Regions from separate parts of the Pseudomonas sp. GW821-FHT07F05 genome, predicted to be linked through region 1. Evidence: riboswitches for the same ligand, from Rfam matches in the RefSeq annotation. Region 1 holds a riboswitch; each other region holds the start of a gene.
What was found. A riboswitch is a leader RNA that binds a small molecule or an ion and turns the genes downstream of it on or off. The one in region 1 is predicted to bind cobalamin.
Positions count from the first base shown of each region.

Region 2: linked by a shared signal. The riboswitch ahead of cobW (cobalamin biosynthesis protein CobW) and the one ahead of AC07RO_RS04915 (ABC transporter substrate-binding protein) in region 1 are both predicted to bind cobalamin.
Region 3: linked by a shared signal. The riboswitch ahead of cobO (cob(I)yrinic acid a,c-diamide adenosyltransferase) and the one ahead of AC07RO_RS04915 (ABC transporter substrate-binding protein) in region 1 are both predicted to bind cobalamin.

Region 1 covers NZ_JBWKQL010000002.1:157,879-165,891, forward strand. The annotation lists gene AC07RO_RS04905 (ABC transporter ATP-binding protein) at 1-67, opposite strand, end outside; gene AC07RO_RS04910 (FecCD family ABC transporter permease) at 64-1,095, opposite strand; gene AC07RO_RS04915 (ABC transporter substrate-binding protein) at 1,107-2,108, opposite strand; cobalamin riboswitch at 2,252-2,447, opposite strand; gene AC07RO_RS04920 (aspartate/glutamate racemase family protein) at 2,669-3,391, opposite strand; gene AC07RO_RS04925 (aldo/keto reductase) at 3,452-4,447, opposite strand; gene AC07RO_RS04930 (ATP-dependent Clp protease proteolytic subunit) at 4,831-5,388, shown strand; gene AC07RO_RS04935 (hypothetical protein) at 5,466-5,630, shown strand; gene AC07RO_RS04940 (con-10 family general stress protein) at 5,749-5,931, opposite strand; gene AC07RO_RS04945 (endonuclease/exonuclease/phosphatase family protein) at 6,061-6,810, opposite strand; gene AC07RO_RS04950 (MFS transporter) at 7,079-8,013, opposite strand, start outside.
Region 2 covers NZ_JBWKQL010000021.1:11,051-19,063, forward strand. The annotation lists gene cobN (cobaltochelatase subunit CobN) at 1-3,638, opposite strand, end outside; gene cobW (cobalamin biosynthesis protein CobW) at 3,641-4,714, opposite strand; cobalamin riboswitch at 4,842-5,073, opposite strand; cobalamin riboswitch at 5,198-5,430, shown strand; gene AC07RO_RS26040 (CbtB domain-containing protein) at 5,530-5,745, shown strand; gene AC07RO_RS26045 (CbtA family protein) at 5,757-6,476, shown strand; gene AC07RO_RS26050 (cobalamin biosynthesis protein) at 6,473-6,907, shown strand; gene cobM (precorrin-4 C(11)-methyltransferase) at 7,110-7,856, shown strand; gene nfuA (Fe-S biogenesis protein NfuA) at 7,952-8,013, opposite strand, start outside.
Region 3 covers NZ_JBWKQL010000001.1:714,266-722,278, forward strand. The annotation lists gene AC07RO_RS03350 (DUF2066 domain-containing protein) at 1-343, shown strand, start outside; gene AC07RO_RS03355 (AI-2E family transporter) at 398-1,471, shown strand; gene hda (DnaA regulatory inactivator Hda) at 1,688-2,392, shown strand; gene AC07RO_RS03365 (NAD-dependent deacylase) at 2,401-3,174, shown strand; gene AC07RO_RS03370 (C40 family peptidase) at 3,241-3,930, shown strand; gene AC07RO_RS03375 (C40 family peptidase) at 4,018-4,554, shown strand; cobalamin riboswitch at 4,682-4,907, shown strand; gene cobO (cob(I)yrinic acid a,c-diamide adenosyltransferase) at 5,015-5,626, shown strand; gene AC07RO_RS03385 (cobyrinic acid a,c-diamide synthase CobB) at 5,623-6,924, shown strand; gene bluB (5,6-dimethylbenzimidazole synthase) at 7,090-7,740, shown strand; gene cbiB (adenosylcobinamide-phosphate synthase CbiB) at 7,737-8,013, shown strand, end outside.

The DNA of each region.
Region 1 (8,013 bases):
CCTTGACCGAATAACTCAGGTCACTGCCTTCCAGCATGGCACCGGGCACCTCCTGACGGGCGTTCATCGAGGACGATTCCCGCGGACCAGAATCATGGCGAAAACCGGCGCGCCGACCAGCGCCGTAATGACCCCGATCGGCAACACCTGACCCTTGATCAAGGTGCGCGACAGCACGTCGGCGGCGATCATGAACAGCGCGCCGATCAGGGCGCTCAAGGGCAACAGACGCGCGTGGCGCACCCCGGCCATCAGGCGCACCGCATGGGGAATCACCAGCCCGACGAAGCCGATGGAGCCGACGATCGACACCATCACCGCCGTCATCAGCGCGGCGGTGAGAATCAGCACGGCCTGCACCCGGCGCACCGGAATGCCCAGGGATGCCGCCGAGTCGCTGCCGAACGTGAACGCATCCAGCGCGCGCCGATGCCACAGGCACACCAGCAAGCCGAGCACCACGACCGGCACCGACAGCGCCACCGACGACCAGCGCACGCCGCTGAGATTGCCCAGCAACCAGAACATGATCCCGCGGGCCTGTTCGGCATTGGCCGACTTGGTGATCAGGAAGGACGTCAGGGCGTTGAACAGCTGGGACCCGGCAATGCCCGCCAGGATGATCTGGCCGGCAGCGGTCTGGCCCCGAGAGGAGCGGGCGAGCAGGGCGACCAGCGCGAAGGCAGCAATCGCCCCGGCAAACGCGCCGGTGGAGAGTGAAATCGTCCCGGCACCGATGCCGATGATCGCCACCAGCACCGCGCCAGTCGAAGCGCCGGCGGAAATGCCCAGCAAGTAGGGATCGGCCAGCGGGTTGCGCAGCAGCGATTGCAGAACCACACCCGACACCGCCAGCCCTGCGCCGCAGGTGGCGGCCACGATGGCCCGGGTCAGGCGGTAATTCCAGACGATGCCCTCATCGATGGGGTCGAGGGGATAGCCTGTGGCCCACAGCTTGTTCGCCAGCACCTGAACGATCACCGGCAGGCTGATCGACGTCTCGCCGATCGCCACGCCCGCCAGCACCGCCAACGCCAGCAACGCGGTGGCCCAGGCAACGTGGCCGAAGATTCGAACGACGCTCGAACGGGGCATGCTGAATGACGTCATTGCGGGTGAGTGGCCTGAGCCAGTTGTTCGATGCCGTCAAACAGCCGTACGCTGGACTCCATGGCGCTGGCGTCCATGATCACGATGCGATTGTTTTTCACCGCATCCATATTCCGTGTGACCGGGTCCGAGCGGAGGAAGGCCAGCTTCTTCTCGTGATCGTCGGCCGGGAAGCGGCGACGGTCCATGCGCGCGATGACCAGCACGGTCGGGTTGGCCTTGGCGATCGTTTCCCAGCCCACGGTCGGCCATTCCTCGTCGGAGTCGATGACGTTACGCATGCCGAGGGTGTCGAGCATGAAGTTGGGAATGCCCTTGCGTCCGGCCACGTACGGATCGACGTTGATGTCCGGGCTGGAAAACCAGAAGACCGCCGAGACGGGCGGGTTGGCATGGGCGTTCGCCTGCGCCACAGCCCGAGCCATTCGCGCCTGGTAATCCGCGATCAACTGCTCGCCACGGTCCTGCACGTCGAAAATCTGCGCCAGCTGCCGCAGGCTTTTGTACAGCGTGTCGATGCGGAAGGCTTCGAGGCGCGTGCCGTCGGCGCCGACCCGGTTGTTCTTGCCCTCGCAATCGGACGGCAGGATGTAGGTCGGGATGCCCAGGTCGCGGAACTGCTCGCGGGTGCCAACGGCGCCCTGGGGCCCGACCATCCACTCAAACTGCACCGGGACGAAATCCGGGCGTTTGCCGATCACCGATTCAAAACTCGGCGCGTTATCCGCGAGCCGAGCGATGCCGTCGTTGAGGGTTTTGTACTGGGGCAGGACGGGGTTAAACCATAGCGACGTGCCGATCACGTTCGGGCCCAGTCCGAGGGCATAGAGCATCTCGGTGGCCGCCTGGCCGATGGTCACGGCTTTCTGCGGGGCGTGGGTGAAGGTCAGCGCTTGGCCGCAGTTGTCCACGGTCAAGGGGTAAATCGTCGACGCCGCGAGGGCGGCAGTGGGCAAGGTCAGGGTGACGAGCAGGGCAGCGAGGCGGCGCAGCGGCATGAACAGCGATCTCCAGATAGCCTGAATGCTTGGCGAAGCAGGCGCTGGAAAGTCCATCCCGACAGACGCCCCGGAAAAAAGGGCGGGCTCATGGTGCGCGCACGGCACGCGAACGGGAGTCCTTCCCCGGACACCCCGCCGGTGAATGAATATGCTGGCCGGCAGGTCTCCTGACTGACGCTTCATCGCCGTGCTTCGGCCTTCCCGGGGTCACCCAGTGGCAAACAGGAAGCAGGGCTCAGCGCCTACAGTTGCGGGGACAGTTCCCTTTCAGCGCGCAGCACGCGCCTGGGGATTCCCTATTAATTCCGAGCGGAAACCGGCGGCGGGGATACTAAACGATTCGGTGGGGAGAGGCGAATGCAGCGACAGTGTGCCGGAGATGTATTGACACCTCGCAGTAACTGGACGGACGCAACACCTGTGGGAGTGAGCTTGCTCACGAAGAGGCCAGCACATCCGCTAAATCTTCTGCGGCTGGAATGCAGTCTTCGCGAGCGAGCTCGCTCCCACAAGGTATGTGTTTGCAGCGCCATCGGCGTGAGCTCAACACCACCGGCTTAGAGCTTAAACGGCCAACCGACAATCTTCTTCGGCCGAGGCGTCGCATAGGTCCGCACTTTCGAGGTCTTCAACCCCAGACGCACCAGTGATTCTGCCAGTGCCACCGCTGCGGTCACGCCCTCCACCACCGGCACGCCGGCGCGGTCACGGATGAGTTGATCCAGCCCGGCCATGCCGCCGCAGCCCAGGCAAATCACCTCGGCCTTGTCCCGATTCACCGCTTCCATGGCCTGCTCAACGATCGCCTCGACCGCACGCTCCGGCGATGCCTCCAGCTCCAGCACGCTCATGCCACTGGCCCGCACCGACGCGCAGCGTTCGTACACGCCGGCCAGTTTCAGGCGATCCTCGATCAGCGGCACGGTGCGGTCCAGCGTGGTGACCACCGCGTATTTATGCCCCAGCAGCATCGCCAGGCTGGCCGCCGCTTCGGTGATGTCCACCACCGGCACCTCGAGCAATTCCTGCAAACCCTCGCGGCCATGTTCGCCGTAACCGGCCTGAATCACGGCGTCATAGGGCCCTTCGTAGGACATCACCCGGTCCATCACCGCGATGGCCGCCAGGTAGCTTTCGAAATTGCCTTCCACCGACTCGGCGCCGAAGCGCGGGGTCAGGCCGATGATCTCGGTGCCAGGCGAGGCCACGCTGCGGGCCTGCTCGGCGATGGTCTCGGTCATCGATTCGGTGGTGTTGACGTTGACGATCAGAATTCGCATGGACAGATCTCGCGCAGAAAACAAGGCCGGGCGTCTGGCCCGGCGTCGTTGCCCACGATATCAGTCTTTCATCGGCACGGGCGCCTGCAGGGCGATGAAGCCCTGATCGCGCATGGCCTGCCAGAAACCGTCAGGCACCTGTGCGTTAAGCGCGGTGACGTCCTCGATGATCCGCGAAGGGCGGCTGGCACCCGGAATCACCGCCGCCACCAGGGGGTTGGCAAGGACAAATTGCAGCGCTGCCGATTTAATGTCGACCTGGTACTGACGGGCGATCTCCTGAATGTGCGCCACCTTGTCGAGCATCGCTGGCGACGCTTCCTGGTACTCGAAATGCTTGCCGCCCACCAACACGCCGGAGCTGTAAGGCCCGCCGACGACGAATTCGGCGTTGTGCTGACGGGCCTTGTCGAACAGCCGTTGCAGCGGTTGGTCGTGATCGAGCAGCGAATAGCGGCCGGCGAGCAGGAAACCATCGGGCTGGGCTTCTTCCAGGTCCAGCGTCAGTTCGCACGGCTCGACGCGATTGACGCCCAAGCCCCAGGCCTTGATCACGCCTTCTTCACGCAGGCGGGTGAGGGCGCGGAAAGCGCCAGTGCGGGCGATATTGAAATGCTCGATCCAGGCATCGCCGTGGGCGTCCTGCGCCACATCGTGGACAAACACGATATCCAGACGATCAGTGTTCAACCGCTCCAGGCTCGCTTCAATGGAACGCAGCGTGGCGTCGGCGGAATAATCGGTGACGATCTTGTTTTTCAGGCCTTCGGCGAACGGGCCGCTGCGGGTCTCGGTGTCGATCTCGTCGGAAATCAGCCGGCCGACTTTGGTGCTTAGGGTGTATTGGTCCCGGGGGACGCCGGCGAGGGCCTTGCCCAGGCGCTGCTCGGACAAGCCGGCGCCGTAGATGGGCGCCGTGTCGAAATAGCGAATGCCCTGGTCCCAGGCGGATTGAACGGTGGCCGCTGCTTCCTCCTCGTCGATGGTGCGGAACATGTTGCCCAGCGGTGCGGAGCCGAAGCCGAGGCGGCCGATGATCTTGTCGTGCAGACTCATGGAAGGTGTCCTGTGCGGTGGGGCGTGTTGGATGGCGCGCGGTTCATGGCCCGGATCGAGCACGATGAAACCGGCGAAGCTTCTTTACTGACTGTTGATTGCCGCAGGGGTTCTTCGGAATGCGCGGCGGTGGACTTTCACATGCTCGGCGAGCGGCTATCCTCATCCCATGCGACTTTAGCCACGAGTGCGAATTTCAACATTTCAGATAGATCCGTCGACGGCACAGATTTGAGGATTGCCCATAGCCTGTATTTGCGGAGTGGCGTCCGACGCCTTCCCGGCTGAAGCCGGTCCTACGAAGGCGCCGGGATTCTTGGTAGGACCGGCTTCAGCCGGGAAGAGGCCCGTGAGTACGCCATCCATGACCAGCGAGGCCGCCGATGAGCGAGCACATCATTCATTTCCACTGCGGGGTCGATCAGGCCAGCACCGAGCATTTTCGGGATCGCTGCCTCGAAGCCCTCGGCAAGGGCGCGACCGGATTGCTGCTGAATCTGTCGACCGCCGGCGGCAGCACCGCACTGGGATTCACCCTCTACAACTTCCTGAAATCCCTGAAAGTGCCGATCCGCGCGTTGAACAGCGGCAACATCGAATCCATGGGCATCGTGATCTACCTGGCGGCTCAGGAGCGGATCGTCTGTCCCCACTCGCGATTTCTGATCCACCCCATGAGCTGGTACTTCAATCAGAGCTCGGTAGACCACTCACGCATGCGCGAATACCTGCGCAGCCTGGACAACGACCTGCAGCGCTACGTGAACATCTATCAGAGCGAAACCGTGAGCGCGGTGCACCCGCTGGACATAGGGCGCTGCCTGTCAGCGGAGGAGAAGGTGATCCGCGCTGAAGACTCCCTGGCGTGCGGCATTGCCCATCGTGTCGAGCAATTGCAGTTTGCCGAAGACGCCGTGCACTGGACCGTCAGCGCCAGCTAAGCTCGATCCATTGAACCCGGTCGTTGTCGAGCCCTCTGACTCTATTATTGGCCACATTGAAACGAGAGGTGACTGCCATGCAATCCCATACACCTGACGCTGCACCCGTTCCGCCGCGCCCCGCTCCTCAGCCGGGTGATGAAGAGACAGGATTTGACGCCGACATGGATCCGGGCAACGAAGACCCGGGTTCCCAGCTTGATCGGGACGCAACGGTGCCGCTGATCGATCCGGATAAATGAGGGGGAGGGTGCCGCTGACACGTGTGCTTGCTATGAGGCGTACATTGCTTTTTTGACTGATGCTCAAACAAAAGAGCGAGAGCCTTGGCCCTCGCTCGCTTCACTCAGCCGCACGTCGTTACGACTTGCCGCCTGAGCCGCCTTTCTTGCCGGTGCCGCTCGCGCCTGCACCCGATTCTTTCTTCATATCGCTTCCGGCATTGCCGCTGCCTGAAGCCTGTCCGCCTTTCTTGCCGGCTTCGGACGCTTTCTCTTTATCGTTCGCAAAATTGCCAGGGTTCGACTTTCCGGTGTTAGCCATGATCGCAGACCTCTTGTTATTGAGAAGGCGAGACAGGTGCCTCGCCTTAACTGTGAGGGGGCGTTCACGCAATCGTTTAACCCGTCGACTCGCTGGCAGACCAACGGCGGTGACGAGTGATGCCCGCTGTTACATGTGCACTTCGACGGTCAGCGGCAGGTGATCGGACAGATGCGTCCATGGCCGCGTGCCGAGGATTTTTGGTTGGTGGCTGGTGGCGTTGCGCAGGTAGATCCGGTCCAGGCGCAGCATCGGGAAGCGCGCCGGGTACGTTTTCGCCAGCCGGCCCTGACTGCGCTCGAAAGCTTCATGCAGGTAGCCGCAGCGCTGCAGGCGCTTGTTGCCCTGGAGCTGCCAGTCGTTGAAGTCGCCGGCGATCACCACCGGTGCGTCCTCGGGCAGGGAGTCGAGCAGATCGCAAAGCAGATTGAGCTGCAACTGGCGGTGGCTTTCCAGCAGGCTGAGGTGCACGCAAATCGCATGGACCTCGGCGTGCCCTGGCACTTGCAGCACGCAGTGCAACAAGCCGCGGCGCTCCGGCCCGGTGATCGAGATGTCCAGATTGCGGTAATGCAGGATCGGATATTTGGACAGCAGCGCGTTGCCGTGGTGGCCATCGGGGTAGACCGCGTTGCGGCCGTAGGCGAAGTCCGTCCACATACTGTCGGCGAGAAATTCGTAGTGCGGCGTGTCGGGCCAGTCTTCGTACTTGGCGGCGTGGCGGTCATGGCCGCCGAGGACTTCCTGGAGAAACACCAGGTCGGCACCGGTGCTGCGCACGGCTTCACGCAACTCCGGCAGGATGAAACGCCGGTTCAGTGCGGTGAAGCCCTTGTGGGTGTTCACGGTCAGCACGCGCAGTTTGTGGACTTCGCGCAACGTGGCCGGGTCCGGAGGGGTAGCGTTCGAGCCAGCGGGATCGGGGGTCACGCCCTCACTCCTGTTCGGGGGATGTGCTATTCGGACCGGGACGCGAGGCGGCAGTTCAGCTTTTAGGTGGGACGGGCTGTGGCCGGGGGATTTCAACAGCCAGTGAGCGCTGTTGCAGAGTCGCCGGCCTCTTCCCGGCTGACGCCGGCCCTACTGAACCAACGCGGGCTCTCTGTGGGACCGGCTTCAGCCGGGAAGCTTTGAGGCGCTGCGCTCGCTACACCCGCGTGTCGACCGGCGCCCTGCGCGACAGCACCACGGCCAGCGTCAACGCCGCCACCGACAACAACGCCGCGAAGAAGAAAATCCAGCCGTAGCCCATGCCCAGCGCCACCGCGCCCATCAGTGGTCCGGCAATGGCCAGGGCCAGGTCGAAAAACACCGCGTAGGCGCTGAGCCCCGCGCCACGACTGCTGTTGGGCACCTGCTTGATGGCTTCCACGCCCAGTGCCGGGTACACCAGCGACAAACCAAAACCGGTCAGCCCCGCGCCGATCAGGGCGAAAGTGGTGTCGGGTGCCAGCCACAACAGCAAAAGCCCCAGGGTTTCCACCGAGATGCAGACGATCGCCGAGCGAAAGCCGCCGAAGCGGTTGATCGCATTGATGAACAGCAACCGCGCCAGGATGAAGCAGACGCCGAACACGGTCAGGCACCAGGCCGCGCCTTCCCAGCCACGGGCCAGGTAAAACAGGGTGATGAACGTGGTCAGTGTGCCGTAGCCGATAGAGGACAGGGTCAGGCTCAGGCCGAACGGCGCCACCCGGCCGAACACCGAGAAGAACGGCAGGCGCTCGCCGCGCACCACGGGGATCGCCGGCTTGTTGCGGATCAACAACAGTGCCCCGGCGGCCAGCACGAACAGCACCACGCCCAGGCTGGCAAAGCCCAGCGCGCCGACCATCACCACCCCCAGCGGCGCGCCGATCGCAATGGCGCCGTAGGACGCGATGCCGTTCCAGGAGATCGAGCGGGCGGTGTGCTCCGAACCGACCTGGCCGATGCACCAGCTGATGGTGCCGACGCCGATCAAGCCCTGGGACGCACCGAGGAACAGGCGAGCGATGATCAGGATGGTCAGACTGACTCCGGCGAAACGCTCCAGAAGGATTGCTGCCAACGTCAGCACGCCGCTCAACGCGATGCCCGACA
Region 2 (8,013 bases), on a different contig from region 1:
TGCTGCTGGATGAAATCACGGGTCGAGGCGTCCAGCAGATAGGCATCGGCCAGCAGCGCGTATTGGTGATCGTCGATCAGCTCGGTGGTAGCGTCGAAGGCGAACAGGAAATCCACCGTCGCCGCCATCTCGAACGCACCCTTGTAGCCGTGGCGCTTGACCCCTTCGATCCACTTCGGGTTGGCCGCCCGGGAGCGCACCACCCGGTTGAGCTCTTCCTTCAGCGTACGGATCTTCGGCAGATCAGGCTGGCTGTGGTCGCCGTGATAACTGGCGACTTTCTCGCCGGACAGGCTTTCCACTGCCGCCAGCATGCCGCCCTGGAACTGGTAGTAATCGTTTGAATCCAGCACATCGTGTTCGCGGTTGTCCTGGTTCTGCAGCACCGCCTGAACCTGGCTCAGCCGCTTGGCAAAACCGTCACGGGCCGGCGTGCCTTCGTCGCTGCCGCCGTAGGCGTAGCCGCCCCAGGTCAGGTAGACCTCGGCGAGGTCTTCGCGGCTCTGCCACAAGCGCCCGTCGATGGCGTTCTGTACCCCTGCGCCATACGCGCCTGGCTTGGCGCCGAAGATGCGCCAGCCAGCCTGCTTCGCCGCTTGCTCGACATCCAGACCGTCGCGCTGCAATTGCTCGCGCTCCTGGCGCACGCGGGCGGCCAGCGGGTTCATGTCGTCGGGCTCGTCCAGCGCCGCGACGGCCTGCACCGCGGCGTCGAACAGGCGGATCAGGTTGGCGAACGCGTCGCGGAAGAAACCGGAAACCCGCAGGGTGACATCGACCCGCGGCCGGTCGAGCAGGCTCAGGGGCAGGATCTCAAAGTCATCGACGCGCTGACTGCCCGTCGCCCACACCGGACGCACGCCCATCAGCGCCATGGCCTGGGCGATGTCGTCGCCGCCGGTGCGCATGGTCGCCGTGCCCCAGACCGAAAGCCCCAGTTGACGGAGATAATCACCATGATCCTGTAAGTGCCTCTCCAGCAACAGATTTGCCGACTGGAAACCAATGCGCCACGCGGTCATGGTCGGCAGATTGCGCACGTCCACGGAGAAGAAGTTGCGCCCGGTCGGTAGCACGTCCAGCCGTCCTCGGCTGGGGGCGCCGCTCGGGCCGGCCGGGACGAAACGCCCACTTAGCGCGCTGAGCAGGTTCGACATTTCGGCTGGACCGCAGGCGTCTAGGCGAGGGATAACCACTTCATGCAGAGACTGAACAACATCGGACAAGCTGTTGTTTGCAAAGGTATTACTGATAGGCACGCCGCTGGCAATCTGCTCAATCATCTGCGCGGCCAACAGCTCCAGCCGCTCGCGGGTATCACCCGTCGTGCGCCATGGTTCAGCGCTGACTTCATGTAATGCGTGAGGTTTGTCGCCGGTCCATGGCGCACCGAGATCACAGTCCAGCGGGTCGAAATCCAGCGCCAGCGCCTGACTCAATGCCCGCAGCAGACTGGCCTGACCGCCGCGACCATCGCCGCGAGGCACGCGCACCATGGCCAGCAGCGTGTCGATGCGCAGCCGGCCGATGGGCGACTCGCCGAATACGTGCAAGCCGTCGCGGATCTGCGATTCCTTCAGGTCACACAGGTAGGTGTCCAGGCGCGGCAGCCACACGGCGGCGTCGGCCTCGCTGTTGGCGTCCCCGTCCATCGCCAGCTCGCGGTCGATGTGGGTCTCGCGCACCAGCCTGAGAATGTCTTTTTGCAGCTCCCTGGCGCGGCGCGGATCAAGCAGCTGCGCTTCGTAATATTCGTCCGCCAGCAGTTCAAGGTCGCGCAACGGACCGTAGGTTTCGGCGCGGGTCAGCGGTGGCATCAAGTGGTCGATGATCACCGCCTGGGTGCGGCGCTTGGCCTGGGCGCCCTCGCCCGGATCGTTGACGATGAACGGGTAGATATTCGGCATCGGGCCAAGGATCGCGTCCGGCCAGCAATACTCGGACAGACCGACGCCTTTGCCCGGCAGCCATTCCAGATTGCCGTGCTTGCCGACGTGGATGACAGCGTGAGCGCCATAGCGTTTGCGCAGCCAGAAGTAAAACGCCAGATAGCCGTGGGGCGGGACCAGATCAGGGTCGTGATACACCGCGCTGTGGTCCACGTTGTAGCCCCGCGCCGGTTGAATGCCGACGAAGGTCATGCCGAAACGCAGGCCGGCGATCATCATCCGCCCGTCCCGACACATGGGGTCGGTGTCAGGGGCGCCCCATCGCGCGATGACTGCATCGCGATTGGCTTGCGGCAGCGCTTGAAACGCCGCCCTGTACTCGTCCATGGCCATGCTCTGGTGGCACGGCCGTTGATCGAGGCTGTCCGGATCGTTGGTGACGCCGCCGAGCAAGGCGTGAATCAGCGCAGTACCGGTCTCGGGCAGGCCCTCAACCGGGTAACCCTCGGCCTGCATGGCCTTCAGGATGTTCAGCGCGGCCGCCGGGGTGTCGAGGCCGACGCCGTTGCCAATGCGCCCGTCGCGGGTGGGGTAGTTCGCCAGAATCAGCGCTACGCGCTTGTCGGTGTTGGCGGTGCGGGCAAGCAGCACCCAGCGCCGGGCCAGTTCGGCGACGAAATCCATGCGTTCCGGCTGGGCGCGGTAGCAAACCACGTCGGACTGACTGCGCTCGCTGTGCCAGGCCAGGTCCTTGAAGCTGATTGGCCGGCTGATGATGCGCCCGTCCAGTTCCGGCAGCGCGATGTGCATCGCCAGGTCTCGGGGGCCCAGCCCTTGGGCGCTTGCCTGCCAGGCGGGTTCGTTGTCCTGGGCGCAAATGGCCTGAATGACCGGGATGTCTCGGCGAAACGGCCGAACATCCGGCGCTTCCGGGCTGGATTGGGCGAAGCCGGTGGTGTTGAGAATGACCTCGCAATCCACCTCGTCGAGCCAGTCCTGTATCGCGCTCATGCAGCCGGCTTCCTTCAGGCTGGCGACGGCAATCGGCAACGGGTTCAGGCCCTGGGCCGACAAGCGCTCGCAGAACACATCGATGAAACCGGTGTTGGCTGCCTGCAGGTGGGAGCGATAGAACAGCACGGCCGCGACCGGCTGATCGGCGCGCCAGTCGGCCTGCCAGCGGGCCAGGTCGGCGTTGGCGTGGTGCGGGTGATAAATCACGGTGCGCGGCAGGGTCTGCGGCTCGGCCCAGGGGTAGTCGCCACCCAGCCAGCGGGTGGCGATGAAATTGAACAGCGCCAGCGCGTTGTGCTTGCCGCCCTGACGCAGGTAATGCCAGAGACGCTCGCGGTCTTCGACGGATTCCGTGCTCAGGCCGCTCAGCTCGGGGTCTGGCCGATCACAGCCCGGGACCAGAATCAGCTTCACGCCTTTCGCGGCCAGCTCCACCAGCCGCTCGACGCCATAACGCCAGTAGCCGATGCCGCCGTGCAGGGAAATCAGGATGACTTTGGCGTGGCGCAGCACCTCGTCCACGTACAGATCCACCGACGCATGGTTTTGCACCTGCATCGGGTTGGCCAGGCGCAGGCTCGGGTAGCTATCCGGCAATTGCCGCGCGGTTTCAGCCAGCAGCGCCAGATTTGAGTCGGCGCTGCACAGGATCACCAGCTCGGCGGGCGTCTGGCCCAGGTCAGCGATGCTGTCGTCGGGGACGAAGCCGCCGGGCTGTGTACGCAGCAGGTGCATGGTTAGCCTTTTATGCCTGAGACTGCGTCGCGCAATTGCGCTTCGAGGACGCCGGCGTCCAGTTCCTGGCCGATCAGCACCAGGTGGGTTTCCCGGGCTTCGTCTGCTTTCCAGGCGCGGTCGAAATGCTTGTCGAAACGCGTGCCGACGCCTTGCACCAGCAGGCGCATGGGTTTGCCGGGAATGGCGGCGAAGCCTTTGACACGCAGGATGCCGTGCTGGACGACGGCCTGGGTCAGCGCGTCGAGCAACAGCGATTCGTCGGCCTGGGGCAGCGTGATGGAGATGGAATCGAAGGCGTCATGGTCGTGGTCATCATGATCGTCGCCTTCGTGGTGATCGTGGTGGGTCTTGCGCCCGTCGATGTGCAGCTCGGATTCGGCGCCCAGGCCCAGCAATACGCTGATCGGCAGCTGGCCCCGGTTCGCTTCGACGATCTTCACCGCCGGCGGCAGTTCTTCGGCGACTTCGGCACGCACGGCGGCGAGAGCATCAGCGTCGAGCATGTCGGCCTTGTTCAGCACGACGAGATCGGCGCTGGCCAGTTGGTCGGCGAACAGTTCGTGCAGCGGCGATTCGTGATCCAGGTTCGGATCGAGCTTGCGCTGGGCGTCGACTTGGTCCGGGAACGCGGCGAAGGTGCCGGCGAGCACGGCCGGGCTGTCGACCACGGTGATCACGGCGTCGACGGTGCAGGCGTTGCGGATTTCCGGCCACTGGAAGGCTTGGACGAGGGGTTTCGGCAGGGCCAGGCCCGAGGTTTCGATGAGGATGTGATCGAGGTCGCCGCGACGGGCGACCAGTTCCTGCATCACCGGGAAAAACTCTTCCTGAACGGTGCAGCACAGGCAGCCGTTGGCCAGTTCGTACACGCGACCGACGGCTTCTTCTTCGGTGCAGCCGATGGTGCATTGCTTGAGGATGTCGCCGTCGATGCCCAGTTCGCCGAATTCGTTGACGATGACGGCGATGCGTCGGCCTTCGGCGTTGTCGAGCATGTGCCGCAGCAAGGTGGTTTTGCCCGAGCCGAGAAAGCCGGTGACGATGGTGACGGGGAGTTTGGCCAGTGTTTTCATCGGTTGCCCTCAGGCGTGCGGCGGGGCAACGAGGACGAAAACAGCGCAGGCCGGTGGAAGCAGGCGCGCGGTTCGATTCGCCACCGGATCACCCCGCCCGGTTGTAGTGGAATTCCTCGGCCGCTTGCAGGCGGTCCGATTCGAGGCAGGTCTCCTGGCTCACGGCGGCCGGTCGCTGACAGGCATCATCAGGCGACTGGTATTCATCGCGCCTTCCCGCTCGCGCAGTGGCTGTGCAATGAAGCTGTCCGTTTACAGTTGCGGGGGCAGCTGCGGCTTGATACCGCATTCCCTTCTTAGCGCCGGTGGCCTTGGTAGTTGATAAAGGCGCCCGGCGAACCTCAAGTGCGCAAGGCTACGCAGTGACTGGAGGCCGGTCAATCGCGCTTTGCAATGATCGCCGCACCAATTGACGCACCGATCGCTGCATTGATTGACGCATCGGCTGAAGGGCCGATTGACGAGCCAAACAGCCCGTGGTCTGCTACACACCTTGTTACGGGTGCCCTTCACAGGGTGAAACGGGAAACCGGTGCGTACAGACCTTCGGGTGTGTATCAGTCCGGTGCTGCCCCCGCAACGGTAAGCGAGTGAAGAGTCAGATCCACTGTGTCGGCATCGATATGGGAAGGCGATTCTTGAAGGCACGACGGCTGTAACGGCTGATGCATGTGCCCCTCGCGAGCCCGGAGACCGGCCCGATAACGCTACATAACACAACCCGCGGTGGGCGGGCGCTGTTGATCACTGCCGGCCTTCGCCTGCGGTGTCTTCGCGTCTTTCCGTCCGCTGAATCCACTTCAGAGGGAAGCGCCATGTCCATCAGCACACCCCGCCAGACGTCCGGCACCGGCACCAGCACAAACACCACAACAGCCGTGACCGCCACCCAAAACCAGCGCCTTGTCGCCGCCGTCAGCGCGATGTTTCTCGGTGCGTTTCTGGTGTACTTCGCCGGTTTCTCCCACATCGATGCGGTGCACAACGCGGCACACGACACCCGTCACAGCTCCGCCTTCCCGTGCCATTGAGACCCGCCGCCATGTTCAAGCGAATTGCGCAAACGGCCGGGTTCAGCGGACTGCTCGCCGCCCTGCTGTTGACACTGCTCCAAAGCTTCTCGGTGGCGCCACTGATCCTGCAGGCGGAGACCTACGAAAAGGCCCCGGCTGCCGAGATGCACGAGCACGCCGAGGGTGCGATGGCCGGCCACGTCCATGACGCCGAAGCCTGGGAGCCGGAAGACGGCTGGCAGCGCGTGCTGTCCACCACCGGCGGCAATCTGGTGGTCGCGGTCGGCTTCGCCCTGATGCTGGCGGCGCTGTACACCCTGCGTACGCCGACCAGTGCCCGCGAAGGCGTGCTGTGGGGGTTGGCCGGTTATGCGGTGTTCGTGCTGGCGCCCACTCTTGGTTTGCCGCCCGAGCTGCCCGGCACTGTCGCGGCGGATCTGACCCAACGGCAGATCTGGTGGGTCGGCACCGCCGCCTCCACGGCTTCAGGCCTGGCATTGATAGTGTTTGCACGGCACTGGGTGTTGAAGGCCTTGGGCGCGGTGATCCTGGTGGTGCCGCATATCGTCGGCGCGCCGCAACCGGCGGTGCATTCGGCACTGGCGCCGGAAGCCCTTGAAGCGCAATTCAAGATCGCGTCGCTGCTGACCAATGCGGTTTTCTGGATTGCCCTGGGCTGGATCAGCGCCTGGTTGTTTCGGCGCAATGAAGCGACCGAGACGCACGTCGGTTTGAAGCCTGCTCTGTGAATGAAGTGCGCGATCGGCCGCTGTGGGTGGTCGGTCTGGGCTGCCAGCGCGGCTGTTCGGCGCTGGAGCTTCGGCAGTTGATGGAGCATGGGTTGCGGGAGGGTCGTCTTCAGCTGACAGACGTTGCCGCCCTCGCCTCCATTGACGGCAAGTCGGCCGAGGTGGGGCTGCTGGCACTGGGTCATGAGCTGGGGCTGACGATCGGGTTTTTCAGCGCGGGTGATCTGGCGGCTTACGAGGCACAGCTGACTTACCTTTCGGACATCGCCTTCGAACGCACCGGCTGCTACGGCGTGGCAGAAAGCGCGGCGCTGGCGATGGTGACACGGTTGACCGGCGCGCCCGCGACCTTGGTCATCCCCCGCCGAAAAAGCCCCCACGCGACCTTTGCTCTGGCAACCGCAAACGTTAGGGCTGGAGCAATCTCATAGGCCGGCTCAATCTTGTAGGACCGGCTAGAACTGTAGGACCGGCTTTAGCCGGGAAGACGTCAGTAGTCACACCGCAGATTTTGATGGTGTGCCCGAGGGCCCCTTCCCGGCTAAAGCCAGTACTGAAAAGTCAGACCGAGTGCGCTCAGGGAGAATGCATCCGACGAGCCACTGCTCAAATGAACCCCAATCAGGAAACCCCATGACTGTTTTTTTCATCGGCGCCGGCCCCGGCGATCCGGACCTGATCACTGTCAAAGGCCAGCGGCTGATCCGCTCCTGCCCGGTGATCATTTACGCCGGTTCCCTGGTGCCTGAAGCAGTGCTGGAAGGTCATCAGGCGATCCAGGTCACCAACAGCGCTCCATTGCACCTTCAGCAGATCATCGAGCTGATGAAATCCGCTCATGCACAGGGCCAGGACGTGGCGCGTGTGCATTCCGGCGATCCGAGCCTGTATGGCGCGATCGGCGAACAAATCCGCTGCCTGCGCGATCTGCAGATCCCCTTCGAAATCATCCCCGGCGTCACCGCCACCGCCGCCTGCGCCGCGTTGCTCGGGACAGAGCTGACGCTGCCGGACATCTCTCAGAGCGTGATCCTGACCCGCTACGCCGACAAAACCGACATGCCCGAAGGCGAAAGCCTGGGCGATCTGGCACGGCACCGGGCAACCATGGCGATCCATCTGGGGGTCAATAACCTCGGCAAGATCGTTGCCGAGCTGACGCCGCACTATGGCGCCGACTGTCCCATTGCCGTGGTGCATCGCGCCAGCTGGCCCGATCAGGATTGGGTCACCGGCACACTGGCAGACATCGAGGAGAAGGTGCGGATCAAGGGATTTCGTCGCACCGCGCTGATCCTGGTGGGTCGGGTACTGGGCAACGACGTGTTCAGCGAGTCATCGCTGTATCGCGCGGGCCATGCCCATGTGTTCAGGCCCTAGCGTGCGCCTCTAGACCTTGGCGAGCGCCCACAAAAAAGCCCCGAACTCGTCGGGGCTTGCCTGCAACACCATACTTCCTGGAATCACACGTTGACTCAGTAGTACGCGTTTTCTTTCTGGGTGTGGTCGGTCACGTCACGCACACCGGTCAGCTCGG
Region 3 (8,013 bases), on a different contig from region 1:
GAGCCAGCGTCTGGCGCCACGCTTCGTGGTCAAGCCCGGCGCCTCGACGGGCATGGTGCTGGATGTGCAGGGCATGAATCTTGAGCGTTACGCGCAGCTGTTGCGCCTGCTCGAACCGTTCGGCGGCCGCCTGAAATCAGCCGACGGTGATCGCATCGCGTTCGACGTCAGCGGCAGCCCCGATCAATTGCGTTCCCAACTGGCGCTGGCGAAACTGCAGGAAGTGCCGGCCGGTGAAATCGCCAGCGCGCCGGTCAACGCCGCGCCCGTTGCTGCGGACGGCACGCCGGTAGCACCGCAGCCGCCTGCTGTTTCGGACAGCGCATTGCACTTCCGTTGGTGAACAGGTTCATAACGACGTTGCTCGAAGCACATCATCCTGGGGAAAGAGGCAGTAATGACTGATACGCGTCGTTGGTTCTGGCTGGGCGGGGTTGTCCTGGTCTGTTTGTTCGTCTGGCTGCTGCACTCGATTCTGACGCCGTTCCTCGTGGCGCTGCTGCTGGCGTACATGGGCGATCCGCTGGCAGACCGGCTGGAAAAACTGAAGCTGTCCCGCACCATGAGTGTGGTGACCGTGTTCCTGTTGTTCACCCTGATTTTCATGGGCCTGCTGCTGGTGCTGGTGCCAATGCTGGCCAAGCAGCTTTACCGCCTGTACGAACTGGCACCGCAAATCCTCGACTGGCTGCAACACACCGCCATGCCGTGGGCGCAGGCCAAGTTGGGGCTGGCAGACGGCTTCTGGAAGTTCGACAAGGTCAAGGCGGCGATCTCGGAGCACATGGGCCAGACCGGCGACATCGTCGGCATCGTCTTGTCCCAGGCCACGACCTCGACCCTGGCGCTGATCGGCTGGCTGACCAACCTGGTGCTGATCCCGGTGGTCTGCTTCTATCTGTTGCGTGACTGGGACGTGATGATGGCGAAGGTGCGCAGCCTGCTGCCCCGTCACCGCGAGAAGAAGATCGTCGCGCTGGCGGACGAGTGCCATGAGGTATTGGGTGCGTTCATTCGCGGCCAGTTGCTGGTGATGGTCGCGCTGGGCGTGATTTACGCCGCCGGCCTGATGCTGGTCGGGCTGGAGCTGGGGCTGTTGATCGGTGTCATTGCCGGCCTGGCGGCCATCGTGCCGTACATGGGGTTCGTGATCGGCATCGGCTCGGCGATTCTGGCGGGTTTCTTCCAGTTCGGCGGCGACCTGTATCCGATGCTGGGCATCGTCGCGGTGTTCATGGTCGGTCAGGCGCTGGAAGGCATGGTGCTGACCCCGTTGCTGGTGGGTGACCGCATCGGTCTGCACCCGGTTGCGGTGATCTTCGCGATCCTGGCGGGCGGCGAGCTGTTCGGCTTCACCGGCATCCTGCTGGCCCTGCCGGTGGCGGCGGTGATCATGGTCCTGGTGCGCCATGTTCATGACCTGTACAAGGATTCGGACATCTACGGCGGTCTGGACGACCCGGATCTCTGATTCCCGCGAATCAGGATGCGTACCGGCGCGCGGTGCTCACCGCGCGCCTTCTTTCTCGGCGGGTTTTGCCCGTATTCCCCAGTGATACCAGTGACATACGCAAGCCTTTGATTTTGCTGGCGGTCTGCCGCATTGTGCGGCCAGCCCTGCGGGTATAGACTTTGCGCACTTTTCACAGAGGCCCCTTGGCGGTTCGTCACGAACCGTTCAGCCAGCATGAAACCAGTTCAGCTGCCCCTGAGTGTGCGTCTGCGTGATGACGCCACCTTCATCAATTACTATCCAGGCGCCAATGCCGCTGCACTCGGCTATGTCGAGCGGCTGTGCGAAGCCGAGGCCGGCTGGACAGAAAGCCTCATCTATCTGTGGGGCAAGAACGGGGTAGGGCGCACGCACCTGTTGCAGGCTGCCTGCCTGCGATTCGAACAGATGGGCGAGCCGGCGGTTTATCTGCCGATGGCCGAACTGCTCGATCAAGGCATCGGCCTGTTCGATCATCTGGAGCAGTACGAACTGGTGTGCCTCGATGACCTTCAGGCGGTGGTCGGCAAGCCTGAATGGGAAGAGGCGTTGTTCCACCTGTTCAACCGGCTGCGCGACAGTGGCCGACGCTTGCTCATCGCCGCTTCATGCTCGCCCCGAGAGCTGCCGGTCAAGCTGGCGGACCTGAAATCACGGCTGACCATGGCGCTGGTGTTCCAGATGCGCCTGTTGTCCGACGAAGAAAAACTCCGCGCCCTGCAATTGCGCGCGTCCCGCCGCGGGCTGCACCTTACCGACGAAGTGGGGCATTTCATCCTCACCCGCGGCAAGCGCAGCATGAGTGCGCTGTTCGACCTGCTTGAACAGCTCGATCAAGCCTCACTGCAGGCCCAGCGCAAGCTGACCATTCCGTTCCTGAAAGAAACCCTCGGTTGGTAAGCGCGTCCGTGGTCGATCAGGCTTTAGTCCTGCAAACCGCCGCGGCCCTGCGCCATGCCACACGCATCCTGATCATCACCGGTGCTGGCCTTTCGGCGGATTCGGGTTTGCCGACCTATCGCGGTGTCGGTGGTCTGTACAACGGCGAGACCGACGACGGCCTGCCGATCGAAATGGCGTTGTCCGGCCCGATGCTGCGTCGTGATCCGGCGCTGTGCTGGAAATACATTGCACAATTGGGCAGCGCTTGCCTGGATGGACGTCCCAATGCGGCGCACTATGCCATCGCCGAATTGCAGCGGCGCAAGCCGGAATGCTGGGTGTTGACGCAAAACGTCGACGGCTATCATCGCGCTGCGGGTAGTCCGCCAGAACGGCTGATCGAAATTCATGGCCAGTTGGCGCCGCTCTACTGTCAATCTTGTGGCGCCGAAGATCTGCAGTTGAGCGAGCACCTCAACCGGCCACTGCCACCGCTGTGCGCCCGCTGTACTGGCGTTTTGAGGCCATCGGTGGTGTTGTTTGAGGAGATGTTGCCAGAGTTGGCACTGAACGTGCTTCAGGAAGAGATGGCAAAAGGCTTTGATGCTGTGCTCAGCATCGGAACCACCGCCAGCTTCCCGTACATTCATGAGCCCATGCTGCGCGCTCGGGTGACGGGAGGCTTTACTGCCGAGATAAACCCTTCGCCGACCGATCATTCCGCGCACATGGATGCGTTTCTGAGGTGTAGAGCCTTAGAAGTGATGGACGACATCGTAAGTCACATTTGTTTCGATTGAATTTGCAAATGGGTACGATTGAAGGCATAGTCTCGGCTTCTTTACACTTCAGCCACGGTCGTGCACATGCTAAACCGCTTCGCACCCCTCGTGCCTCTCGCACTCGTAACGCTGTTGTTCGGCTGTGCGGCCCAGATGCCGACGTCGCAACAACAGTCGCAAAGCCCCCAGTTCCGGGACTCTGCCACCGCTCAATCCGCCAGCAAGCGTGCCGATTACGCATCCTCCGTACTGGATGACGAAGTCGCCACCGAAGACGAGCTCGCTCAATTTGCCGATAACAAGCCGTACCGCCTGCCGGTTCTGGCTGACAGCATCCTCGAGCGCGGCAAATCCCTGATAGGCACTCGCTATCGCTTCGGCGGCACGTCGACCACCTCTGGTTTCGACTGCAGCGGTTTCATCGGTTATCTCTTCCGCGAAGAGGCGGGCATGAGCCTGCCGCGTTCCTCCCGCGAAATGATCAACATCGATGCCCCTCTCGTTAAACGCAATGACCTCAAGCCAGGCGACCTGCTGTTCTTCAGCACTGCCGGCCGTGGTCGTGTCAGCCATGCGGGCATCTACCTGGGCGATGATCAATTCATCCACTCCAGCAGCCGCCGCAGCGGTGGTGTCCGCGTCGACAGCCTCGACGATGCCTACTGGGCCAAGACGTTCATCGAAGCCAAACGCGCGCTGGCGATGGCACCTTCAACGGTACCTGCAACCACTACCGCGATGAGCTCGACTACAATCAAGCGCCAAACCCGTTAATTCCGGGCGCGCAAAGGGCTAACCCCTCTTGCGCGCGACCCCGGCCCTCGGCAAAGTAAGCTGCATCCCGCACAGGTTGTCGTGTTTATGTCGTTAACGGTTCGCCTGATCGTCGCCTCTCTGGCTGTGCTGCTGGCCGCATGTTCCAGCACTCCACCGCCTGCTCCACGCAAGGTCGTCTACCGGCCTGTGGTCTCCGCTCCTCCCCAGTTTTCTTCACCGCTCGCCGACGACGTTTTGTTGCGCGCGATCGGCCTCGTTGGCACGCCTTATCGCTGGGGCGGCAACACGCCTGATTCGGGTTTCGATTGCAGCGGCCTGATCGGCTATGTCTACCACGACGCCGCCGGTATCACCTTGCCGCGATCGACGCGGGAAATGATCACCCTGCGTGGCCCGGACATCGACCGCAGCCAGTTGCAGACCGGTGACCTGGTGTTCTTCGCCACGGGCGGCGGCTCCCACGTCAGCCACGCCGGCATCTACGTCGGGGAAGGGCGATTCGTTCATGCACCGGCCACCGGCGGCACCGTCAAACTCGACAGCCTGGACAAGCCTTATTGGCAAAAGGCCTGGCTGAATGCCAAGCGCGTTATCCAGCCATCGAATCTTGCCAGGCAATAGTCGTTTTTGAGGCAACGTGTTCATGGGCTGCTGCTGCAGGAACACCTGTGCATTCCAGGGTGAAATCCCGTAAACCCGTGGGCGCTCTGTCCACGGTTCGATTGACGCTCCCCAGTCAACCCTCTAACCTTCGCGCCATGTTTCAGGTGCCCGGGACCTTGTTGGTCCACAGGGTGAAACAGGGAAGCCGGTGCGATTGCTCGTGCGATCAATTCCGGCGCTGCCTCCGCAACGGTAAATGAGTCAAGGCCACGCACAATGCCACTGTGTTCGCTGAACATGGGAAGGCGCCTGGCCTGCCACGGTTGTGGCAACTCATGAGTCCGGAGACCGGCCTGATCCATCGAACAGCATCACGGAGGGCGATGCTCTGCTGCAGGCCGGGCCATGTCCGGTGCCTGCTGACAGTCTTTGCCTGTGCCCTCCGTTTGCCACACCTGCCCTCAAGCGGAGAGCTGAGATGAGCGAATCCCCCGAACGTGACGAACGCCACCTGGCGCGCATGCTGCGCAAAAAGGCGGTGATGGACGAGCGCATTTCCAGCGCGCCAAATGAATGCGGATTGCTGTTGGTCCTGACCGGCAACGGCAAAGGCAAAAGCAGCTCGGCCTTCGGCATGCTGGCCCGCGCCATGGGCCATGGCATGCAGTGCGGCGTCGTGCAGTTCATCAAAGGCCGCCACAGCACCGGCGAAGAGCTGTTCTTCCGCCGCTTTCCCGAACAAGTGCGTTACCACGTGATGGGCGAGGGCTTCACCTGGGAAACCCAGGACCGCCAGCGCGACATCGCCGCCGCCGAAGCCGCCTGGGCCGTGACCCGGGAAATGCTCAAGGACGCCTCTATCGGCATGGTCGTGCTCGATGAGCTGAACATTGCCCTCAAGCACGGCTATCTGGACCTGGAGCAGGTGCTGAGCGATTTGCAGGCACGCCCGCCGATGCAGCACGTGATCGTCACCGGTCGCGGGGCGAAGCAGGAACTGATCGACCTCTCCGACACCGTTTCCGATATCGGCGTGGTCAAGCATGCCTTTCAAGCCGGCATCAAGGCGCAGAAAGGCATCGAACTGTGAGTGAGCGCCAGCCCCGGCACTGCCCGGCAGTATTGATCGCTGCGCCCGCGTCCGGCCAGGGCAAAACCACCGTCACCGCCGCACTCGCCCGTCTGCATCGCAATCAGGGGCGCAAGGTGCGCGTGTTCAAATGCGGACCGGACTTTCTCGACCCGATGATTCTCGAACGCGCCAGCGGCCATCCGGTGTACCAACTGGACATGTGGATGATTGGCGAGGCCGAAAGCCGGCGTCTGTTGTGGGAAGCCGCCGCCGACGCCGACCTGATCCTCATCGAAGGCGTCATGGGCTTGTTCGACGGTACGCCCTCCAGCGCAGACCTGGCCCGGCGTTTCGGCGTGCCGGTGCTGGGGGTGATTGACGGCACGGCCATGGCTCAGACCTTCGGCGCACTGGCGCTTGGGCTGGCGCGCTATCAGCCGGATCTGCCATTCGCCGGCGTGCTGGCCAATCGCGTCGGCACAGTGCGCCACGCGCAGTTGCTGGAAGGCAGCCTGACTGAAGGCCTGCGCTGGTACGGCGCGCTGTCCCGTGAAACCGGCATTGAGCTGCCCAGCCGGCACCTCGGCCTGGTGCAGGCGAGCGAATTGAATGACCTGGACATGCGCCTTGACGCTGCGGCCACCGCACTGGCCAGCACCTGCGACGCCACGTTGCCACCGTCCGTGACCTTTACCGCGCCGGAATTCGTGCCGGCCGAACCGCTGCTGGCCGGTGTGAAAATCGCCATCGCCCACGACGAGGCGTTTGCGTTTTTCTACGGTGCCAGCCTCGACCTGTTGCGGGAGATGGGCGCCGAACTGTCGTTCTTCTCGCCGATCCGCGACCGCGAATTACCCGACGCCGACAGCCTGTATCTGCCGGGCGGTTACCCGGAACTGCATCACACGGCGCTGGCGGAAAACCACAGCATGCTGGCCGCGATTCGCGCGCACCACGCCGCCGGCAAGCCCCTGCTCGCCGAATGCGGCGGTATGTTGTATCTGCTCGATGCCCTGACCGATGTCGACGGCCAGCGCGCCGAAGGGGTGGGCTTGCTCAAGGGGGAAGCCGTGATGCAAAAGCGTCTGGCCGCCCTGGCCCTGCAATCGGTCGAACTGCCGGAAGGCATCCTGCGTGGCCACACCTATCACCACTCCCTGACCAGCACCGAGCTGACCCCCATCGCCCGCGGCCTCAGCCCCAATGGCGGGCGCGGCGCCGAAGCGGTGTACCGCGAAGGGCGCATGACTGCGTCGTATGTCCACTTTTACTTTCCCTCGAATCCCCAGGCGATGGCGGCGCTGTTTTTGCCATGAGCCCATCTAATTCAACCGCCGCATTCTGTGGGAGCGAGCCTGCTCGCAAAGTGGGCGCGTCCGATCCCACTCCTTTTCTGAAAAACCGCTTTCGCGATCAAGCTCACTCCTACATGGGGCGCATCGCAGGTGATTGCTGTGTTTCACTCGCGGGACAGGCGAGCCATGACTGAACACACCTTCACTGACCCCGAACGCGCCGCCGTTTACCGCGCCATCGCCGAGCGTCGCGACATGCGTCACTTCTGCGGGGGCACCGTCGCGCCGGAGTTGCTGGCCCGTCTGCTCGAAGCCGCCCACCACGCGCCGAGCGTTGGCCTGATGCAGCCGTGGCGGTTCCTGCGCATCACCGATCCGGCCTTGCGCGCGCAGATTCAGGCGCAGGTGGAAGAAGAACGCATCCGCACCGCCGAAGCCCTGGGCGAGCGGTCCGACGATTTCATGAAGCTGAAGGTCGAGGGCATCAGCGACTGCGCCGAGGTATTGGTCGCTGCGTTGATGGACGACCGCGACAAACACATCTTCGGGCGTCGCACCCTGCCGGAAATGGACATGGCGTCGTTGTCGTGCGCGATCCAGAACCTCTGGCTGGCGGCCCGTGCCGAGGGTCTGGGCATGGGCTGGGTGTCGCTGTTCGATCCCCAGGCCCTGGCTGATCTGCTGAAGATGCCAACCGGTTCAAAACCCCTGGCGATCCTGTGCCTGGGCCCGGTCAAGGCATTTTACCCGGCGCCGATGCTGGTGCTGGAGGGCTGGGCGCAGCCGCGCGCGTTGCAAGAGTTGGTCTACGAGAACACATGGGGAGTGATTGAATGAGTGTGGCGTTATTGAGCGTCGCCGGGGTCGCGCTGGACGCGTTGCTCGGCGAGCCAAAACGGAACCACCCGCTGGTGGCGTTCGGCCGTTTTGCCGAGCGCATCGAACAGCGCCTGAATGCTGCCGGCCGGGGCTGGCGCAGCCATGGCGTGACGGCGTGGTTCATCGCCGTCATTCCGCTGACCCTGATCGCCACGTTGCTCAGCTGGCTACCGTTGATTGGCTGGCTGGTGGACGTGCTGGCGCTGTACTGCGCGTTGGGTCTTCGCAGCC